One region of the Pantoea sp. SGAir0183 genome, then DNA from elsewhere that is predicted to be linked to it. Evidence: predicted binding sites of a transcription regulator. Region 1 holds the regulator's gene; the other holds the start of a gene.
The links. Region 1 encodes LexA, which represses DNA repair genes until DNA is damaged. Its sites were predicted from a motif close to TNCTGTATGTACATACAGNA; they were not measured.
Positions count from the first base shown of each region.

Region 2: mutH (DNA mismatch repair endonuclease MutH) is a predicted target of LexA. The motif match lies at 3,255-3,274, and genes of this name have one in related genera.

Region 1 covers NZ_CP028053.1:4,154,427-4,164,947, reverse strand. Annotated here, with positions in the region: gene psiE (phosphate-starvation-inducible protein PsiE) at 1-371, shown strand, start outside; gene ubiC (chorismate lyase) at 455-967, shown strand; gene ubiA (4-hydroxybenzoate octaprenyltransferase) at 997-1,863, shown strand; gene plsB (glycerol-3-phosphate 1-O-acyltransferase PlsB) at 1,966-4,392, opposite strand; gene C1N59_RS19390 (diacylglycerol kinase) at 4,521-4,889, shown strand; gene lexA (transcriptional repressor LexA) at 4,996-5,610, shown strand; gene dinF (MATE family efflux transporter DinF) at 5,720-7,042, shown strand; gene C1N59_RS19375 (CsbD family protein) at 7,214-7,426, shown strand; gene zur (zinc uptake transcriptional repressor Zur) at 7,498-8,019, opposite strand; gene C1N59_RS19365 (conjugal transfer protein TraF) at 8,443-9,714, shown strand; gene dusA (tRNA dihydrouridine(20/20a) synthase DusA) at 9,814-10,521, shown strand, end outside.
Region 2 covers NZ_CP028053.1:886,780-897,300, reverse strand. Annotated here, with positions in the region: gene ptsP (phosphoenolpyruvate--protein phosphotransferase) at 34-2,280, opposite strand; gene rppH (RNA pyrophosphohydrolase) at 2,293-2,820, opposite strand; gene mutH (DNA mismatch repair endonuclease MutH) at 3,506-4,183, shown strand; gene C1N59_RS04335 (TerC family protein) at 4,282-4,992, shown strand; gene C1N59_RS04330 (YgdI/YgdR family lipoprotein) at 5,112-5,330, shown strand; gene C1N59_RS04325 (NADP(H)-dependent aldo-keto reductase) at 5,470-6,510, shown strand; gene lysA (diaminopimelate decarboxylase) at 6,562-7,818, opposite strand; gene C1N59_RS04315 (LysR family transcriptional regulator) at 7,920-8,840, shown strand; gene C1N59_RS04310 (MFS transporter) at 8,837-10,000, opposite strand; gene C1N59_RS04305 (hypothetical protein) at 10,369-10,521, shown strand, end outside.

The sequences.
Region 1 (10,521 bases):
TGATGCAATGGGTGCTGAATGCAGGATTGCTGATTCTGGCGTTCATTTTAATGGTCTTCCTGGGCAAAGAGACGGTCCATTTAGCCAACGTCCTGTTCAGCACGGGCGAGCAGGCGTCCTCCTATCTTCTGATCGAAGGCATCGTGATTTACTTCCTTTACTTTGAGTTTATTGCCCTCATCGTGAAGTACTTCCAGTCGGGTTACCATTTCCCGTTACGCTATTTCGTCTATATCGGCATCACGGCTATCATCAGGCTGATTATCGTCGACCACAAAAATCCCTTTGATACGCTGTGCTACTCGGCTGCTATTCTGCTGCTGGTTATCACCCTGTGGCTGGCAAACAGTAACCGGCTTAAGCGCGAATAACCTCGCGTTTGCATGACGGACGGGTGTGCCGTGAATCGCTCTGCGCTAAACTACCTGCCTGAAAATTTTTGGGGGAAAGTGTCATGACGCAAGACCCGCTCCGTTTATTACGTTCACTCAACTGGCTGGCGCTGGACGGTGCTGCTCTGTCGCCATCACTTCGTGACTGGCTGATGGAGGAGGACTCTATGACCAGGCGCTTCGAACAGCATTGCCAGAAGGTCAGGGTGGAGCCCGTTCGTGAAGGGTTTATCCACGCTGACGAATTAGGTGACGAAGGTGCGCTGTTACCCGCTGATCAGCGCTTCTGGCTGCGTGAAGTGATCCTGTATGGCGACGAACAACCCTGGCTGGCGGGACGCACGCTGGTGCCTGAAAGCACCCTGAACGGTCCCGAAGCGATGTTGCAGCAGCTCGGAACGCGACCGCTGGGACGTTACCTGTTCTCCTCTTCAACCCTGACCCGCGATTTTATCGAGCCCGGTAACGTTGAATCGCTGTGGGGACGTCGGTCGCGCCTGCGTTTATCGGGGAAGCCCCTGCTACTAACCGAATTATTTTTACCGGCGTCGCCGGTTTACCGTTACCAGGGTTAAGGATTTGACCTGTGCAAAACAGACAACAAATGACCAAATGGCAGGCTTACAGCCGCCTCATGCGAATTGATAAACCTATTGGCACGCTGCTGCTGCTGTGGCCGACGTTGTGGGCGCTGTGGCTGGCTAACAGGGCGATGCCGCCGTTACCGGTACTGATCGTGTTTGTCGCGGGCGTATTTGTCATGCGTGCAGCCGGCTGTGTGATCAACGATTATGCTGACCGTAAAGTCGACGGCCATGTGGAACGCACAAAGCTCCGGCCACTGGCCAGCGGTGCTGTCACGGCGAAAGAGGCTAAAATGCTGTTTGTGGTACTGGGGCTGATCGCGTTTGGCCTGGTACTAAGCATGAACCTGATGACGATTATGCTTTCTGTTGTCGGGCTGGCGCTCGCCTGGGTTTATCCTTTTATGAAGCGCTATACGCATTTGCCGCAGGTGGTCCTGGGCGCCGCATTTGGCTGGGCAATTCCCATGGCCTGGGCTGCTGTTAGTGAGTCCTTACCTCTGGTTTGCTGGCTGGTATTTCTCGCCAACATTTGCTGGACGGTGGCCTACGATACGCAATATGCCATGGTGGATCGCGAGGACGACCTGAAGATTGGCGTGAAGTCCACAGCCATTCTGTTTGGCCAGTACGACAAATTGATTATCGGCCTGCTGCAACTGGCGACGCTGGGGCTGATGGCGCTGGTAGGGACACGGCTGCATCTGAATGGGGCGTTTTACTGGACGCTGTTACTGGCGGGCGGTTTATTTGTTTATCAGCAAAAACTGATCGCAAAGCGCGCGCGTCAGGCCTGTTTCCAGGCGTTTCTGAATAACAATTATGTAGGGCTGGTGCTGTTTCTCGGCGTGTTAATGAATACTCCGCCGTTCTCAAACCTGTTGTAGGGCAGGCACCGAACGTAGCGCCAGTGCGATGCACAGTGTGAGGTTCAGTAAGCAATAAAAAAGGCGACCAGTCAGGTCGCCTTTTTTTGTCATGCCAGCACGTTAGCTGTGTGCAACGGCGCTCTCGATGGTCATACGGACATCGCTGGTGACCAGTTCTGCCAGAATGTGCCAGGTCGCCAGCGTCTGCGCCACATCCGCATCGCCACTGTCGCTGATATAGCCTTCATCGCGCAGGGTCAGTACCAGTGTAGAGAACACCGCTTTATCGAAAAACTCAGGCGCATTGATGCCATGCAGTACGCTCAGGCGCTGGGCCAGCGTGCGGCTCTCTTTTTCCAGCGTGCCGCGGTTGATGGTGGGTTTGGCGCTGAGAATCGAGAAGGTGATGGCGTAACGTTGCAGCGTTTCACGTACACCGGCAGCCAGCAGCTGCAGCGTACGGTAACGTGCCGTATTGAACGACAGCAGACCTGCCTCAACGGTAATCAGTCCCTGGCGCGCCAGCTCCTGGCATAAGTCAGCCAGCAACTGCGGCAGCTGGTCGTTGCCCCAGCGCAGGAACAGCTCGCTCTTCAGCATGGGGTAAATCAGGCTGACCTGGCGCAGCAGTTCGGCTTCGCTCAGGTTACGGTGCTGCTGGATGATGGCCGCAATCAGAGAGGGCATCACCAACATATGGTGGATGTTATTCCGGTAATAGGTCATCAGTACCGCCTGCTCGCGCGGCAGAATAATGATGTCGCCAATGCTGTCCTTCTCACTCTCAAACTTGTTCATACTCAGCGCGTGATCCAGCAACGCTTCCGCAGACATGTCAGGCAAAGTGGCATCCGGCGAGTAGGGCACATTACGTAATAACTGGGTATAGCACTCCAGCTGCTCAATCAGCTGTTCACGGGTCAGCGAACGCTGGCGGGAAGCGAGCAGTGCCGTTACGCACAGGTTCATGGCGTTCGCGGCACCGGCTTCATTAATATGTACCATGATGGTGGCGGCGATATCATTGGCCGTTGGCGTTAACCAGCCCGGACGTTGCGCTTCAATGGGATCGATAGACTCACGCCATTCCGGTACGCGCTTGTTCAGATAGTTGATCAGCGGCAACGGCTCACCAAAGTTCACATAACCCTGGCCCAGGTTGCGCAGCTTACGCAGGCCGCGCACCATCTGCATAAAGCCTTCTTTCTCTTTTGCCGCACCGCGTAGCTCTTTAGCGTAAGTACCCACTTCCATTACATGTTCATAACCGATGTAAATGGGCACTAACGTGATAGGTCGCGTGCCGCCGCGCAGCATGGCCTGCAGCGTCATAGAGAGGGTGCCGGTTTTCGGATCCAGCAGTCGGCCGGTACGTGAGCGTCCACCTTCCACGAAATACTCGACGGAATAGCCGCGGGTAAAGAGCTCGCCAAGGTATTCACGGAACACGGTTGAATAGAGCTTGTTGCCTTTAAAGGTACGACGAATAAAGAAGGCACCCAGACGACGGAAAATCGGCCCGGCAGGCCAGAAGTTCAGGTTAATCCCTGCGGCAATATGCGGCGGAACCAGGCCCTGGTGATACAGCACATAAGACAGTAGCAGGTAGTCCATATGGCTGCGGTGGCAAGGCACATAAACAATTTCATGCCCGTCCTGCGCCAGCTGACGTACCCGCTCACCGCCGTTAACGTTGATCCCCTGATAGAGTCGGCTCCAGAGCCAGCCCATCACGCGGTCGGTGATACGAATCGCTTCGTAGGAAAAGTTGGCCGCAATTTCTTCCATCATTTCAATGGCGTTTTGCTGCGCTTTCTCATGGGAGATTTTCTTGCTACGCGCCTCGTCTTCCACAGCTTTTTCAATCGCCTTCGACTGCAACAGGCGATTGAATAAATCCTGGCGAGCCGGCAGGCGCGGTCCCACCGCAGCCAGGCGCTGACGGGCAAAATGGATGCGCGCTACGCGAGCCAGCTTCTGCGCAATCGACTTGTCGGTACCGTGTTCGGTCGCCATACGACGCAGGGAGACCGTGGGCGAAAAACGCACAAAACTGTCGCGGCCATGCCAGAGAACGGCAAAGAATTTTTGAATGCCGTTAAGGAGCCGCAAATGAGGCGGATGATCGTCGCCCTGGACTTCCCGACCTGGCGCACGGCCAAACATGACTGAAACCGGTAACATCTGAACATCAAGTTCAGGGTTGCTGCGGTGCAGATCAAGATACTCGTGGAAGATTTTGACCGATTCAAGGCTGGGCACGAAATAGGGGAACACACGCGGACCGTCATTAATAAAGACATGACGCGGCAACAGGGCGCCGTCTATCTCCAGCGGAATAAGCGGATCAGGCAGATCGTGCCGGATGCACTGCGCGCGTAAAGTCAGGAGATCGGCCTTTGAATCATAAGGCAGGACATACATAATAGGCCGGGTAGGATCCAGCCCATGTTCGGAGACGGGATCAGCCGGAATGGCCTTACTCTTTACCAGAAATGAAAGGGGTAAGTTCAGCAATTTATAAAAAATTTTACGCCAACCTGACATAGACAACATGAAGCCTCTTGTTAGCAAAGCGGCGCAAGCATATCAGAACGCGCAGCAAAAATCTGTGACAGCGACAATTGTGCGCTGCCCGGTATTGACGTCAATCCTTTGAAAAGAGTTCCTTTATCATGACAAATAATGTCACCGGCATTACCCGGATTGTGAAAGCGGCTGGCTACTCATGGCAAGGTCTTCGCGCCGCCTGGCAGCATGAAGCTGCCTTCCGCCAGGAAGCCGTAATTTCACTGGCGGCAATTATCCTGGCCTGCTGGCTGGATGTCGATACTATTTCGCGCATCCTGATGATTGGCGCGGTCATGCTGGTGATGATTGTTGAAGTTCTGAACAGCGCCATCGAAGCGGTGGTGGACCGCACAGGGCAGGAACGTCATCCTCTTGCCGGCCGAGCCAAAGATATGGGATCGGCCGCTGTTTTGCTGGCAATAGTACTGGCCCTGTTCGTTTGGGGAACGCTACTTTGGTCGCATTTGCGATAAGCATTCCATCTCCCGTCAAATTACTGATTTTGGCCTGACTTTTGGTTTCCATTTCACCAATACCTGTATATACTCACAGCGACTGTATAAACAACCAGGGGGCGGGATGAAAGCATTAACCAGCAGGCAGCAACAGGTCTACGACTTGATTCGCGACCACATTAATCAAACGGGCATGCCGCCTACGCGTGCAGAAATTGCTGCGCAACTGGGCTTCCGCTCACCTAACGCGGCAGAAGAGCATCTGAAAGCGCTGTCGCGTAAAGGCGTGATTGAAATCGTCTCTGGTGCGTCCCGCGGTATCCGTTTGTTAATGGAAGAAGAACCTTCAGACGGTCTGCCACTCATTGGGCGCGTTGCGGCGGGTGAGCCGTTGCTGGCCCAGGAACATATCGAAACCCACTACAAAGTGGATCCAGACATGTTCAAGCCCTCTGCCGATTTCCTGCTGCGCGTTAGCGGCATGTCAATGAAAGACATTGGCATCATGGATGGCGATCTGCTGGCCGTGCATAAAACGCAGGAAGTGCGTAATGGTCAGGTGGTGGTAGCGCGCATTGATGACGAAGTCACCGTGAAGCGCTGGAAAAAGCAGGGATCAGTGGTGCATCTGTTACCTGAAAATACGGATTTTGAGCCTATCATTGTCGATACACGTGCGCAGTCGCTGACGGTTGAAGGTCTGGCGGTTGGCATCGTACGTAACGGTGAGTGGTTGTAACTCTTCTTAAGGTTGGCTCTTTACGTCAACCTTGACGTTACCCAGTCTGCCCCTGTTTTGCCGCTGTGGGTTCATCTGCAACACCAGCGGCGCATTGCACGGACGTTACATGCGCTTCCTGACAGCTACCGATAAAAAACTGTGGCGGCTGGCGCTGCCCATGATCCTGTCAAATATCACCGTTCCTCTGCTCGGCTTAGTCGATACAGCCGTTATTGGCCATCTCGACAGCCCGGTTTATCTGGGCGGCGTTGCGGTCGGGACGACCGTTACCAGTTTCATCTTCATGCTGCTGCTTTTTCTGCGGATGAGTACGACAGGCCTGACGGCTCAGGCGTTTGGCGCGGGCGATAAAACGGCGCTGGCGCGCGCATTGGCACAGCCCCTGATCATTGCCTTACTGGCCGGCAGCCTGTTTATTGCCCTGCGTCATCCTGTTACGGCATTAGCAATCCGCTTTATCGGCGGAGAGGCCGCCGTGCTTGAGCAGGCTGCGCTGTTTATCCATATTCGCTGGCTCAGTGCGCCCGCCATGCTGGCTAACCTGGTGATTCTGGGCTGGCTGCTGGGCGTACAGTATGCCAGAGCGCCGGTCATCCTGCTGGTGGTGGGCAACGTTATCAATATTCTGCTGGACCTCTGGCTGGTGCTGGGGCTGCACTGGGGCGTAGCCGGGGCTGCAGCCGCGACGGCTATCGCGGAATATGCGACGTTGCTGGTCGGGGCACTTATGGTCTGGCGCGTGCTGGCGCTGCGCGGCATCACGCTGCACAGTCTGGTCCATAGCTGGCGTGGCGATATCCACCGCCTGCTTCGCCTGAATCGCGATATCCTGCTGCGTACCTTACTGTTACAGCTTTGCTTTGCCTCTCTGACCGTGCTGGGAACGCGTATCGGACCTGATGTGGTGGCGGTAAATGCCATCCTGCTGATGTTCATGACGTTTACCGCCTATGCGCTGGATGGCTTTGCTTACGCCGTCGAAGCCTTTGCTGGTGAGGCACACGGCGCAAAGGACGGCAGCAGGTTGCAACTGGTATGGATTGCTGCCTGCCGTCAGGCACTGTCAGTCGCGCTGTTTTTCTCCCTGGTCTATGCTGTTTGTGGCTATCAGATCGTGGCTCTCCTGACATCGATTCCCGCACTTCAACAGGCGGCTGACCGTTTTCTGCCGTGGCAGGTTGTCATGCCGCTGGTTGGCGTCTGGTGCTATCTGCTGGATGGCATGTTTATTGGTGCGACCCGCGGAAGAGAAATGCGCAACAGTATGGCGATTGCCGCACTGGGCTATTTCCTGACGCTGTTAACCGTGCCTTTTGTCGGTAATCACGGTCTATGGCTGGCGATAGCCGTTTTTCTGGCGCTTCGCGGCCTGTCACTTTGGCTGGTCTGGCGCAGGCACTGGCGCAATGGCACCTGGTTTAGCGCCTGAGCAACTTGCCTGAAATATGACGCAGGATACATAAAATTTTCATTTTTTCCGGCAAAACTGAAATTAGCTACTACAATTATCTTTGAATGGCGCTATTAAGCAGCGCTTTATATCGTAATTTTGCCTGATGGCAAAATAAAACGAAATCGAAGGATGACGTGGAGGTCTGCAATGAATAAAGACGAAGCGAGTGGTAACTGGAAACAGTTCAAAGGAAAAATGAAAGAGAAATGGGGCAAGCTGACCGATGATGACATGCAAGTCATTGAAGGTAAACGCGATCAGCTGGTCGGCAAAATTCAGGAACGTTACGGCTACGCGAAAGATCAGGCGGAGAAAGAAGTAACGGACTGGGAAGGTCACAACAAGGATTACCGCTGGTAATCACGTTATTCAGGGATGCTCCTACCCGGGCCGGTACGCTCATGCCGGCCAGACCGCACAAGGATGTGCAATTAACTTCGTTTACTGCGTTTCTTCCCGTCAGCCTGATGGTCATGATCACAATGTTCATGCTGTTCACAGGCTTCAACTTCCGCACAGTTTTCACATAACCCGTGCGCCTCTATCACGCTATGCCGTAGGACGAAGCTTGCCTCCTGCGCCAGCGATGCGATGATTTTTTCTGCGCCCTGCGCCTGCTTTTCCGTGACCACTGCACAGCGATCGCAGACCAGCATCACCGATGTATGGGCGGGTGCGTCGAAATGGTGACACATCACATAGCTGTTATTGGACTCGACGCGGTGGATAAAACCCTGCTCAAGAAGAAAATCCAGCGCACGGTAGACGGTAGGAGGCTTGGCCTGGGGCTCACTGACACGCAACTGATCAAGCAGGTCATAAGCACTGATCGATCCTGGCTGTCCGGCCATCAACCGCAGGACCTCTGCGCGCTGGGTCGTCAGGCGTACACCGCGCTGTAAACACAGTTTCTCAGCCTGGGTCATGATTTGCTCTGGCGTCATGGTTGACATGGAATTTCTCCGTTTGACAGGTGATGTTATCTTATCACATTAATGATACGTACGATGCACCTTGCCTGTCTGCACCTCCTCCCTTTGTCCGTGCTTATCTGTTCCTTACGACTTTGCGCCCGTCTGCGAGGCCAATATATGTCAGAATGTTTGTAAATATTTTTTCCTTTTGCTTTACATCTCACTGAGTTAAGAACTAATGTTTAAAAGTTCTTAATAAAGTGCTGGTCCCGGCCTCCTTCTGTTAACGCTTTTTGGACGGTAACCAGACATAACGGATCGAAAAATAATCAATCAATGGAATTGCGCCACTATTTACTCTGAATTCACAGCAATAAAGCGTTAGCCATCCTCCACAATGGGGCTAACAAACTATTCGGTCGTTAATGTTTTAACGGCAATTTTTCAGGTGATGATAAGCAAATGGCAAAATTAACCGTCCCACGTTCCGTTCTGGTTTTCCCTGCAGTGTTTAATGCTCTGGTTTTTTCATCATCCGCGCTGGCCGCGGGAACCTGGTACGATGCCCGTAACGATGCAATGGGGGGAACGGGCGTGGCGTCCTCTACCTACGGGTCTGCCGTTTTAGCTAACCCGGCGTTAATGACCAAAGCGAAGCCCGATGACAACGTCAGCATCATTTTTCCCAGTGCGGGCGCGCAAATTACTGATAAAGACAAAATGGTCGATAAGATCGATAACATTACTGACACGGTAAATCGCTATCAGGATCTGTTTGATAATGCCTCGACGTTAGAGCTGCTGCGCCGTATTCCTGAGATACAGGCTGCGTCAGGGGATCTGGCCAATACGCTCAGAGATTTACGCGGTAACAAAGCCAACGCGACAGCAGGTGTCGCGATTGCAGTCACCGTTCCGAATGAAACGCTGCCTTTTGCCTTTGTCACCAAAGCCTATGGTACGGCGCATGTCCGCGCGAATGTAAAAGAAGGCGATATCGTTATTTTACAAGGCGTGGCTGACGGAACGTTTGCCGGTATTCCTGGCGGTGTATTTGGTCTGCCTAATGTACAAAACTTGCTGGGCTCCAGCGCGAACGGGCTGGCTGCGCTAAATACCGATTATGGTATCGCCGTTGCCCATGAGTTCACGATTGCCGGCCATCCGGTGTCGATTGGTGTGACGCCTAAGCTGCAAAAGACCTGGCTGTATAACTACTCCGCCAGCGTTTATAACTACGATAAAAACGATTTACGGGATGGCCGCTACCGCAGCACCGAAAGCGGGTTCAACGTTGACGCCGGCCTGGCGACGGTATTCGCAGAAAACTGGACATTAGGCGTGACCGGACAGAACCTGGTATCACGTGACCTGCAAACCAAAGAGGTTAATGGCTATCAGGATACCTATGAAATCCGTCCATTAGTGACGGCGGGTTTAGCCTGGGATAAAGGGCCGGTCACGCTGACAGGCGATGTTGACCTGACCGAAACGCACCGTTTCAAATCTCAGGAAAACAGTCAGTATGCAGGCGTGGGCGCGGAATATCGCGTACTGGACTGGTTACAGTTACGCGCCGGTTATCGCGCAGATATGCGTTCCAACGACGAAAATGTGGCGACCGCAGGCTTTGGGCTGTCACCGTTCAACAATTCTGTGCATCTGGATCTGGCAGGCTCGGTGGGGCAAAACAATACCTGGGGTGCCATGGCGCAACTCGGATTTAACTTCTGATTCCGTGCCATTAACGGGCGGGCGATACCTTGTCGCCCGCCCTTATGCTATCCTTGCGCAGAATATCATCACTGTTAACCACCGGATCGACTGCGCTTCATGACCGATACTTTTTCCTCCCAACGCTTCTCTGTTGCCCCCATGCTCGACTGGACGGATCGTCACTGTCGCTATTTCCATCGTCTGCTGACCGGCGATACGCTTCTGTATACCGAAATGGTCACCACGGGTGCCATTATTCACGGTAAAGGCGATTATCTGGCCTTTAGTGAAGAGGAGCACCCGGTCGCGTTACAACTGGGCGGCAGCGATCCGGCTGCACTGGCGCAGTGTGCAGCGCTGGCTGAACAGCGCGGTTACGATGAAGTTAACCTCAATGTGGGTTGCCCGTCAGATCGTGTTCAGAATGGCCGCTTTGGTGCCTGCCTGATGGCGGAAGCCGGGCTGGTCGCTGACGGCATTAAAGCGATGCGTGATGTGGTGGATATTCCGGTCACGGTCAAAACCCGTATCGGTATCGATGAACAGGACAGCTATGCCTTCCTGACCGATTTTATCGGCACTGTGGCAGAGCGCGGTGGCTGCGACACCTTTATCATTCATGCGCGCAAGGCATGGCTTTCGGGTCTGAGTCCGAAAGAAAACCGCGAGATTCCACCGCTTGATTACCCCCGGGTTTATCAGTTAAAGCGTGATTTTCCACAACTGACGATTGCCATTAACGGCGGCGTGAAAACGCTGGAGGAGGCTAAAACGCATCTTCAGCACCTGGATGGTGTCATGATGGGCCGTGAGGCCTATCAAAAC
Region 2 (10,521 bases), 1.1 Mb from region 1:
GTTTTTTGCGTAGTCGCAGAAATGTAACCTGGGTTAACGCCCGCCGCGGATCAGACCGCCCAGACCACGCTGTTCCATAAACGCCGACATCATCTGGCGTACCTCCGTCGCTGACGAGGCTTTAAGCGCCTGGGTGCTGAGCTTCTGCGTTTCTTCGTAATCCAGATGACGCAGCAGGTATTTAACACGCGAGACGTTTTTCCCGTTCATACTGAGGTGGTGATATCCCATTCCCACCAACAGCGCCACGCAGGTCGGATCGCCCGCCATTTCACCACACAAACACAATTCCAGATTCGCCAAATGGGCTTCAACAGAAATGGCCTGCAGTGCACGCAACATGGCCGGATGGAGGGAATCGTACAGATTCGCCACGCGCGTATTGTTACGATCAACCGCCAGCAAATACTGGGTCAGATCGTTGGTGCCTACCGAGATAAAATCAACACGCGAGGCCAGATGCGGGATCATAAACAGCATCGAGGGCACTTCAATCATGATGCCGATGCGCGGCTTAGGAATCGCATAGCCGAGCATCTCTTCCACTTCTGCCCCGGCACGCTGAATCAGCCGTTTGGCCTCGTCGATCTCATCAATGTGGCTGATCATCGGCAGTAAGATGCTCAGGTTGCCGGAGGCGGCATTCGCACGCAGCATCGCGCGCACCTGCACCAGGAAAATTTCCGGTTGATCGAGCGTCAATCGAATCCCGCGCCAGCCCAGACACGGGTTCTCCTCGCTAATCGGCATGTAAGGCAGTTGTTTATCGGCCCCGATATCCAGCGTACGCAGCGTAACGGGCTTGTCGTGAAAGAGCTGTAACATGCCCTGATACTGTGCCACCTGCTCTTCTTCTGACGGGAATCCACTTTGCAGCATAAACGGGATTTCCGTACGGTAAAGACCGATGCCGTCAACCCAACTGCCCTGCGTTTGCTCATGCTCCGGGCTCAGTCCCGCATTAAGCATCACCTGTATGCGCTGACCGCTTCTCAGTTCTGCCGGTCTGTCTACACCGCCTTCAGCCATCTTGCTGAGGGCATTTTCTTCATTGATTAACCGCTGGTACTCCTGCACGATCACCGGTTCAGGGTCGATCAGCAGTTCACCACGATAGCCATCGACAATCAGCAGGCGCTTATTGAGCTGGCCGGGCTGAATGTCTGCGCCCATCACCGTGGGGATCCCCATGGCGCGGGTCAGGATCGCGGCGTGCGAATTCGCGGCGCCGTCACGCACCACAATACCGGCCAGGCGATCATGCGGGATCTCGGCGAGCGTTGTCGCTGTCAGCTCATCGGCTACCAATACAAAGCGTTCGGGCCAGGCATTGACGCCCACCAGGGAATCATCAAGGTGGAACAGCAACCGCTGTCCAAGCACTCGCAGATCGCCCGCGCGCTCTTTCAGATAGCTATCCGTCAGGCTGGCAAACTGCGCGGCAAACTTTTCAATCACGGTTTTGACTGCCCACTCGGCCACGGATCCGCGTTCGATCTCATCGAAGAGATCTTTTTTCAGGCGGGCATCCGTTAACAGGTGCGAGTAGAGATCGAAGATTGCCGCGCTTTCTTTCTGCGCGCTGGCAGAAAAGCGTTTACTGAAGCGACGAAACTCACTGGCGGCTTCACTCATCGCCAGTGACAAGCGCTCACGTTCGCGCAGTGGATCCAGCGTGGAGGCCGCGGAGACCTGATCGAGCAGGGGTTGAGTTTCATCCACCCAGCCCGGCGCAACCGCCACACCCGGCGCGGCCGCGATGGCGCGAACACGGGCCTGCCGATACTGGCCAAAAAGCTGGCTCAGCTGCGATTGTGACAGCAGGGCCGCTAGCTGGGTGGCGAGCGTAACCAGAAAAGACTCTTCGCTTTCGTCGAACTGGCGATGCTCGCGCTGCTGCACCACCAGCACACCCAGAAGCTGGCGGCGGCTGATGATGGGCACACCAAGGAAAGAGCGATAGCGTTCTTCCTTAACGGAGGGGATGTATTTAAAGCTCGGATGGCTCTGCGCATCAGCCAGGTTGATAGGCTCGGCCAGGCGACCGACCAGGCCCACAATCCCTTCATCAAACGCCAGTTTCACCGTCAGGCCACGTGGTTTTTTCAGACCGCGCGTCGCCATCAGGTAATAACAGCGATGATCGTGATCGGCCAGATAAACGGAACAGACTTCCGTTTCCATCGCCAGACAGATCTCATTAACCAGGATGTCGAGTGCTTCGTTCAGACGGGGCGCACTCGCCACCTTTTCAACAATTTCTCGCAACTGAGTGAGCATAAAGGGCGTGGCCTATCCTCTTTTACGTCGATGGGCAGGATGATTTCGCTGCACCGCACTCTCCTGCATGGACATGACAACGCCTGCAAACTCCTTCATCACCCGACGGTACACATCGCGTTTAAAAGAGACAACCTGACGTACCGGATACCAAAAGCTCACCCAGCGCCAGCCGTCGAATTCCGGCGTGCTACTGTGTTGCACATTAATATCTGCATCACTGCACATCAACTGCAGAAGAAACCACTTTTGTTTCTGACCAATACAAACCGGTTTTGTGTCCCAACGCACCAAACGTTTTGGCAATTTGTAGCGCAACCAGTTACGGGTAGATGCAAGTATTCGGACATCCTTTCTGTGTAACCCTACTTCTTCGAACAATTCGCGATACATCGCCTGTTCTGCGGTTTCACCGGGATTGATGCCTCCCTGAGGAAATTGCCAGGAGTGCTGTCCAAAGCGCCTGGCCCATAACACTTGTCCCTGCCTGTTACAAATTACGATACCAACATTCGGGCGGTAGCCATCATCATCGATCACTGGACTACCTCAAAAGCTAAATTTGAATGGTCTGATTGTTTCACACTCCTTACAGGCGGTAAACCACTGGATTCACGGGCAATGGGGACCGTAATCTCGGGATAACTCACAGAAGAATGCAAAGTTATAAACAAAGTACCGAGAAAACATCGATCTTATTCACGTTTTCTGTGGATAGCTTTGTGTAGAACACGGGAGTTAACTGAATAACCCGTTGGGAGGAATCTGAATACGCTTTACTGTGATTCTGAAATAGCCATTGAAATATAAGACTATTTCTCTGATGAGGTTTGAATAAATTCGTCTGAGTGACATTGTATAATGTCCTGCCGCTGACAATTGGCTAAAGATCCACCACCCGGCTTTTTATCCACAGAGATCGGTTCAAGCTTGCAGCAAACCGGCTAATTTTTGCTAAAAAACAGCAAAGTCAAGGCTGTAAATCGAACCAGTAACCCGTCTGATGCCAGGTTATCCCATCTTTCTGTGGATAACTGGTCATAAGATCCTGTTCATTGTTGATAGCAAGTTGGGATAACCTGACCCGTCGTTAACAGCATGAGGCGGTGCATTCTTAAAAAAGCACTATGTTTCATGTTATTATGCGCGCCCTACCCTGCTCATTCCTGTGGAAAACCTGACAGGCCGCAGGGCGCTTATTTTTTAACCATGCCGGGTTACGCATATGATCACTCTTCCAGAGCCACCTGAAAACGAATCGGTACTGTTCGCGCGGGCGCAGGCACTGGCAGGTTTACCTTTACACTGTCTGGCAGAACAGGCCGGCATTCCAACGCCAGCCAATCTGAAGCGCGATAAAGGCTGGGTGGGCATGCTGCTGGAATGGCATTTGGGGGCCAGCGCAGGCAGTAAAGCCGAGCAGGATTTTGCGCATCTGGGCATTGAGTTGAAAACTATCCCTGTCGATCGTGAAGGCAAACCGCTGGAAACCACATTTGTCTGCGTTGCACCGCTGACCGGTAACAGCGGCGTGACGTGGGAAAACAGTCATGTTCGCCATAAGCTGGCTCGCGTACTGTGGATGCCGGTTGAGGGTGAGCGTGATATTCCCCCTGGCGAGCGCCGGGTAGGCGCGCCCTTGCTGTGGAGCCCGACGGCACAAGAAGAAGACATGCTGCGTCAGGACTGGGAAGAACTTATGGATATGATTGTGCTGGGTCAGGTGGAACGTATTACTGCCCGTCATGGTGCCTGGCTGCAAATTCGCCCCAAAGCGGCTAACAGCCGGGCCCTGACCGAAGGGATCGGCGAACAGGGACAGCCCATTATGACGTTACCGCGCGGGTTTTATCTCAAGAAAAGTTTTACCGCCCCGCTGCTTGCCCGCCATTTTCTTCTCTGAATCCCCTTTCCCCAGGCCATGCACTATTTAAATGTGAGTTCGACAGATTAGGTGCGTATAATCTTCGTTTACTTTTCGTTTAGGATACGAGTGCAGGTATGTTCGAGTGGATTTCCGATCCTAACGCCTGGCTGGCGTTGGGCACCCTGACCATTCTGGAAGTGGTTCTGGGCATTGATAACATTATCTTTTTGTCATTAGTGGTGGCAAAACTGCCTAAACATCAGCAGGCCCGCGCACGGCGCATTGGTCTGATGGGCGCGATGCTGATGCGGCTGGGACTGCTGGCCTCGATTGCCTGGGTAGCAAAACTGACCAATCCCCTGTTTACCCTGATGGATCATCCGTTCTCCGCGCGCGATCTTATTCTGCTGTTTGGTGGCTTATTTCTGCTCTGGAAATCCAGCATGGAAATCCATGAAACTATCGAAGGTGAGGAAACCGAACACAAATCCAATGTGCATTCGTTCCTGGGAGCGATAGTGCAGATTATGTTGCTCGACATTATTTTCAGCCTCGACTCGGTTATTACAGCCGTCGGCCTTTCAGACCATCTGTTTATTATGATGGCCGCCGTGGTGATTGCCGTCTTAATGATGATGTTTGCGGCACGCAGTATTGGCGAATTTGTTGACCGTCATCCGTCGGTCAAAATGCTGGCGCTTTCTTTCCTGATTTTGGTGGGTTTCACCCTCATTCTGGAGAGTTTCGGCGTGCATGTACCAAAAGGTTACATTTATTTTGCCATGTTCTTCTCGATGGCCGTTGAGTGCCTTAACCTGATGCGCAGTAAGAAAAAAGTCAGCTAGCGTTGTCAAGGGCGGCGGCCTGCCGCCCACCTATTTTCAGATTGATACGATTAACCCAATCGGTAAAAGGATTTATTACTACACTTTTTTACAGTGGACGCGTTGCGAGGATAAGCACAATGAAAGGGCTGAGTAAGATTATATTGGCGGCCGTTGCCGCAGTGACATTAGGTGGTTGTAGTTCTGATTATGTGATGGCGACAAAAGACGGTCGCATGATTATGACGGAAGGCAAACCGAGCATTGATAAGGAGACCGGACTGGTACAGTACACCGATCAGTCAGGCCATACGGTACAGATTAACAGTGATGAAGTATCAACCATCATTGAGCGTTAAATGCGAAACGAGCAGGCCTGTCGACCTTTCCCTCTCCGGCAGGCTGTTTCTCCTTGTTGTTTCCCTTTCTTAGCCGCTACGCCTCGCGCTATAGTCCCTTAAGACACAATATCCATCCTCAGAGAAAAGGAAGCCGGCAATGCATTATCACCGTATCCCCCATAGCACGCTGGAAGTGAGTCAGCTTGGATTGGGCACCATGACGTTTGGTGAGCAAAACAGCGAAGCCGACGCCCACGCGCAACTGGATCTTGCGATCAGTTCCGGCATCAACCTGATCGATACTGCCGAAATGTATCCGGTGCCGCCTCGCCCGGAAACCCAGGGCCTGACCGAAAAGTACATTGGCAGTTGGTTAAAAAAGACCGGCAGCCGCGATAAAATCATTCTCGCCAGTAAAGTCGCAGGGCCGACCCGCGGCAACGATGCCTCCATTCGCCCTAATATGGCGCTGGATCGTAAGAACATTCGCGAAGCGCTGGATGCCAGCCTGAAGCGCCTGAATACCGATTATATCGACCTGTACCAGCTGCACTGGCCGCAGCGCCAGACCAACTTCTTTGGCAAACTTGGCTATCAGTACAGCGCTTCCAGCGTCCCGGTGACCCTGCTGGAAACGCTGGAAGCGCTGGCAGAACAGGTGCGGGCCGGTAAAATTCGCTACATCGGCGTCTCTAATGAAACCCCCTGGGGCGTGATGCGTTACCTGCAACTGGCAGAAAAGCATGAGTTACCGCGCATTGTTTCTATTCAGAATCCCTACAGCCTGCTGAACCGCAGTTTTGAGGTGGGCCTGGCGGAAATCAGCCAGCATGAAGGCGTGGAACTGCTGGCCTATTCGTGCCTGGCTTTTGGTACGCTAAGTGGGAAATACCTGAACGGTGCACAGCCTGCTGGTGCACGTAATACCTTGTTTAGCCGGTTTACCCGCTACAGTGGCGAACAGTCTCAGCTGGCAGTCGCAGAATATGTGGCGCTGGCAAACAAGCATCAGATCGATCCCTCGCAAATGGCCCTGGCGTTTGTTCGCCAGCAACCGTTTGTTTCCAGCACGCTGCTGGGCGCCACCACGCTGGATCAGTTAAAGATCAATATCGACAGCGCCAACCTGACGCTCAGTAGTGAGATTCTGGAAGAGCTTGAGGCGATTCACCGCCGTTATACCTACCCAGCACCGTGATGCCATGTGCCAGCCGCAAGTGCGGCTGGCAGTCCTGACTGACAGCCTGCGTTAACCCAATTCCAGAGCCAGCAGATCCTCGATACGCTGCGCGCGACGAATCTCGCGTGGCGTGCCGTTTTCAAACAGGATTTCCGGAATCAGCGGTCGACTGTTGTAGTTAGAGGACATGGACGCACCGTACGCCCCGGTATCGTGGAACACCAGATAGTCGCCGACTTTCGCGTCGGGAATCGCCCGCGTTTCCACTTTGCCCCCTTCAAGCTGAGTAAACACATCGCCGGACTCGCAAAGTGGCCCCGCGACAACGCTTTCACGCGTATCCTGTTCATCAATCTGTCGGTTGTCGCCAGCCATCAGGGAGATATGGTGATAGCTGCCGTACATCGATGGGCGCATAAGATCGCTGAATCCGGCATCCACCAGCACAAAGTGACGGCTGCCCATCTCTTTAACGGCCCGCACCTGCGACACCAGCACGCCTGACTCCGCCACCAGGAAACGACCCGGTTCAATTTCCAGCTTCACGGCGTGACCCAGATGTGAGGCAATACGCTGGCGCGCGGCGTCCCACAGGCCAAAATAGTGATCGGTATCAATCGCTTCTTCCCCATAGTGATAGGGAATGGATAAACCGCCGCCCGCAGAAATCGCCTCCAGATCCTGACCGAACGCCACCACCAGATCGACCATGGCATCGCAGACCTGCTGCAGGTGCGCATAGTCCACGCCCGAGCCGATATGCATGTGAATGCCGATCAGGCGCAATCCATATTGCTCAATCGCCGCCTGAGCAGCAGGCAAATCACTCGGCCAGATGCCGTGTTTACTGTTTTCACCGCCTGTATTGGTTTTCTGGCTGTGGCCATGACCAAATCCCGGATTGATACGTAGCCAGACCGCGTGCCCTGGCGAAACCGCACCCAGCTGATGCAGCATATCGACCGAACCGGCATTCACCGGCACCTTTAGTTCTGCAACTCTGGCGAGTGTAGGTTCATCCAGCACGTCAGCCGTAAACACGATGTCGTCACCGCCAGGCGTAAAACCGGCCACGAGGGCGCGCTCAATTTCGCCCAGCGAAACGGAATCCACCTTAACTCCGGCCGATTTCATGAGGCGCAGGATGTGCGTATTTGAACAGGCTTTTTGAGCAAAGCGCACCACATCAAAAGCGTGAAGCTGTGCAATACGCTGCTGAATCACCTGCGCATCATAAGCCCAGAACGGGCCCGAATACTGGCGGGCAAGCGGCAGCAGATGATCAACGTTGAGGGCGGTTTCTGTGGTGTTTAACGGACGCGGCATGGCATGTCTCCTGTGGCAATCCTCCTATTAAGCCAGATTCGTGCCATGTCGAAAAATATCTGTTTTAATAGCATCTATGCATAAATGATATGGGATATCCCATGGCCACGATTAACTGGCGCCACATCGAGATCTTTCATGCCGTGATGACCAGCGGCAACCTCACCCAGGCCGCCACGCTGCTGCAAACCTCACAGCCCACGGTCAGCCGTGAACTGGCGCGGCTTGAACGGCAGTTGAGTCTGCAACTTTTTGAGCGCGTGCGTGGCCGCCTGCAACCGACGGTGCAGGGATTACGCCTGTTTGAAGAGGTGCAGCGCTCGTGGTATGGGCTGGACCGCATTATGGATGCGGCAGAAGGTTTGCGGCAGTTTCGGCAGGGCGAGCTGTCGATTGCCTGTCTGCCGGCCTTCTCACAGTCGTTGCTGCCGCCCATTTGTCAGACGTTTTTACAACGCTATCCCGACGTCAGCCTGAACATCATTCCGCAGGATTCACCGCTGCTGGAAAAGTGGCTGTCGGCGCAGCGCTATGATTTGGGCCTGACAGAAACGCTGCACGCACCTGCCGGTACCGATCGCCAGGCTTTACTGACCTGCGATGAAGTCTGTGTCTTACCGAAACAGCATCCTCTGGCGCAGCGCAACTTACTTACGCCGCAGGATTTTGCGGGTGAAAACTATGTCAGCCTGTCACGTACGGACAGCTATCGGCAGTTACTGGATGCACTGTTTCATGAGCAAGGCGTGACGCGCAGGATGGTGATGGAAACCCATAGCGCAGCCTCGGTGTGCGCGATGGTGCAGGCTGGCGTGGGTATTTCTGTCGTTAATCCGCTGACAGCACTCGATTATGCTGACAGCGGGATCGTCATGCGTCCGTTTAGCGTGGCGGTGCCCTTTACCGTCAGTCTGGTCCGGCCGCGCCACCGGCCGGCTTCAGCACTGGTTGACGCCTTTGCGGCGCACCTTCAACATCAGATTGCCCGTTTTCCGGCGCTGATTGCGGCCAGGCTGGTTTAGGCGTGAACGCTGGCCGCCGCGCCGCCTGATTTACGGAAGGTGATCACGCAGACGATCAGCCCCACCGCCGCCAGCGCGGCCGCGGCAACCGGCACGCTGGTCAGCCCATAGCCCCGGGCGATAACCGCTCCGCCTACCCAGGCGCCCAGTGCATTCCCGACATTAAAGGCCGAAATGTTCAGGGTCGACACCAGATTTGGTGCCTCCTTACCGTGGCGCACGACATTTATCTGCAAGCCGGGTACCGTAGCGAAGGTAGCCATCGCCCAAAGGAACAAGGTGATTTCCGCCAGCCACAGCGCATGGCTGGTCCAGCTAAACAGCAGTGAGAACAGCGCGATCAGCAGGAAACTGCCTGTCAGGCTGAGCGCCACATTGCGGTCAGCCAGTTTACCGCCCAAAATATTGCCTGCCGTCAGCCCCGCCCCAATCAGGAACAGAGTCCAGCTCACGCCATGATCGCTGATGCCGGTGACCTGCAACAGCAACGGCGCAATATAGCTGAACAGCGTAAACATGGCGGCAGCAAAACAGACCGTCATCAGTAACGACAGCCACAGTTTACCGTTTGCCAGCGCGCTGATTTCGCTGGCCAGATTGACGGGCTTCTCGTTTTTATTTCCCGGCAGGCTGGTGATCAACGCAATAAAGGCCAGCACACCAATTACCGCAACGCCCCAGAAGGTGGCACGCCAGCCAAACAGCTGACCAAACCAGGTCCCCAATGGCACGCCTAATACGTTGGCTAACGTCAGGCCGGTAAACATCAGCGCCACGGCGGACGCCTGGCGATCGGCAGCCACCAGACTGGCAGCCACCACAGCGCCAATGCCAAAAAACGCACCGTGACAGAGGGCGGTAATCACCCGCGCCAGCATCAGAAGGTTGTAGCTGTACGCCAGCGCGCACAACAGGTTACCGATGATGAAGATGGCCATTAACAGAATCAGCGTTTTCTTGCGTGGCAGTTTCGCGGTCAACAGTGCCATGACCGGCGCGCCAATCGCCACGCCCAGGGCATAACCGCTGATGAGCCAGCCCGCTGACGGAATGGTCACCTGTAAATCGTTTGCCACTTCCGGCAGTAACCCCATAATAACGAACTCAGTGGTTCCGATGGCGAACGCACTCAGCGCCAATGCCAGTAATGCCACAGGCATAACACTCTCCCAAATATGATTATTGCGACGCGGTTGCTTCCGCGTACATCGCGATGAACAGGCTATAATTTATGATCTCTGTCACATTCTGTATTACACCATAGCTGACTGTCATCGGATACTCACACAGAGGCAACACTGTATTGCAGGAAAGGCAATAATTGACAGTAAGATGAACTATGCTTATTAAACATGAGGTTAAGGAGAAAAGGATAGCCCGCCACTTAAAACAAGCAGAAAGGTTGCCAGCGAAGTAGCCGTTTTTTAGCTAATACCGATTTTAGTTATCAATAAAGTATTAGCGTTGCCGATAAAGCTCTTATGAATCGCCAGATGAAATGCAGTCCAACTGACGCGGAGAGAGAATAATGCAACGGCTTACCCTCTTACTGGTACTGGGCTTAACGGGTTGCTCAGTCGGTCACTATGAGTACAGTAAAGAAGCTGAAAAGCGGGTTGATATGACCGTTACCGGCATTCCAACCATCATGGGGCTGGGCACGCTGGGTACGACCATTCCC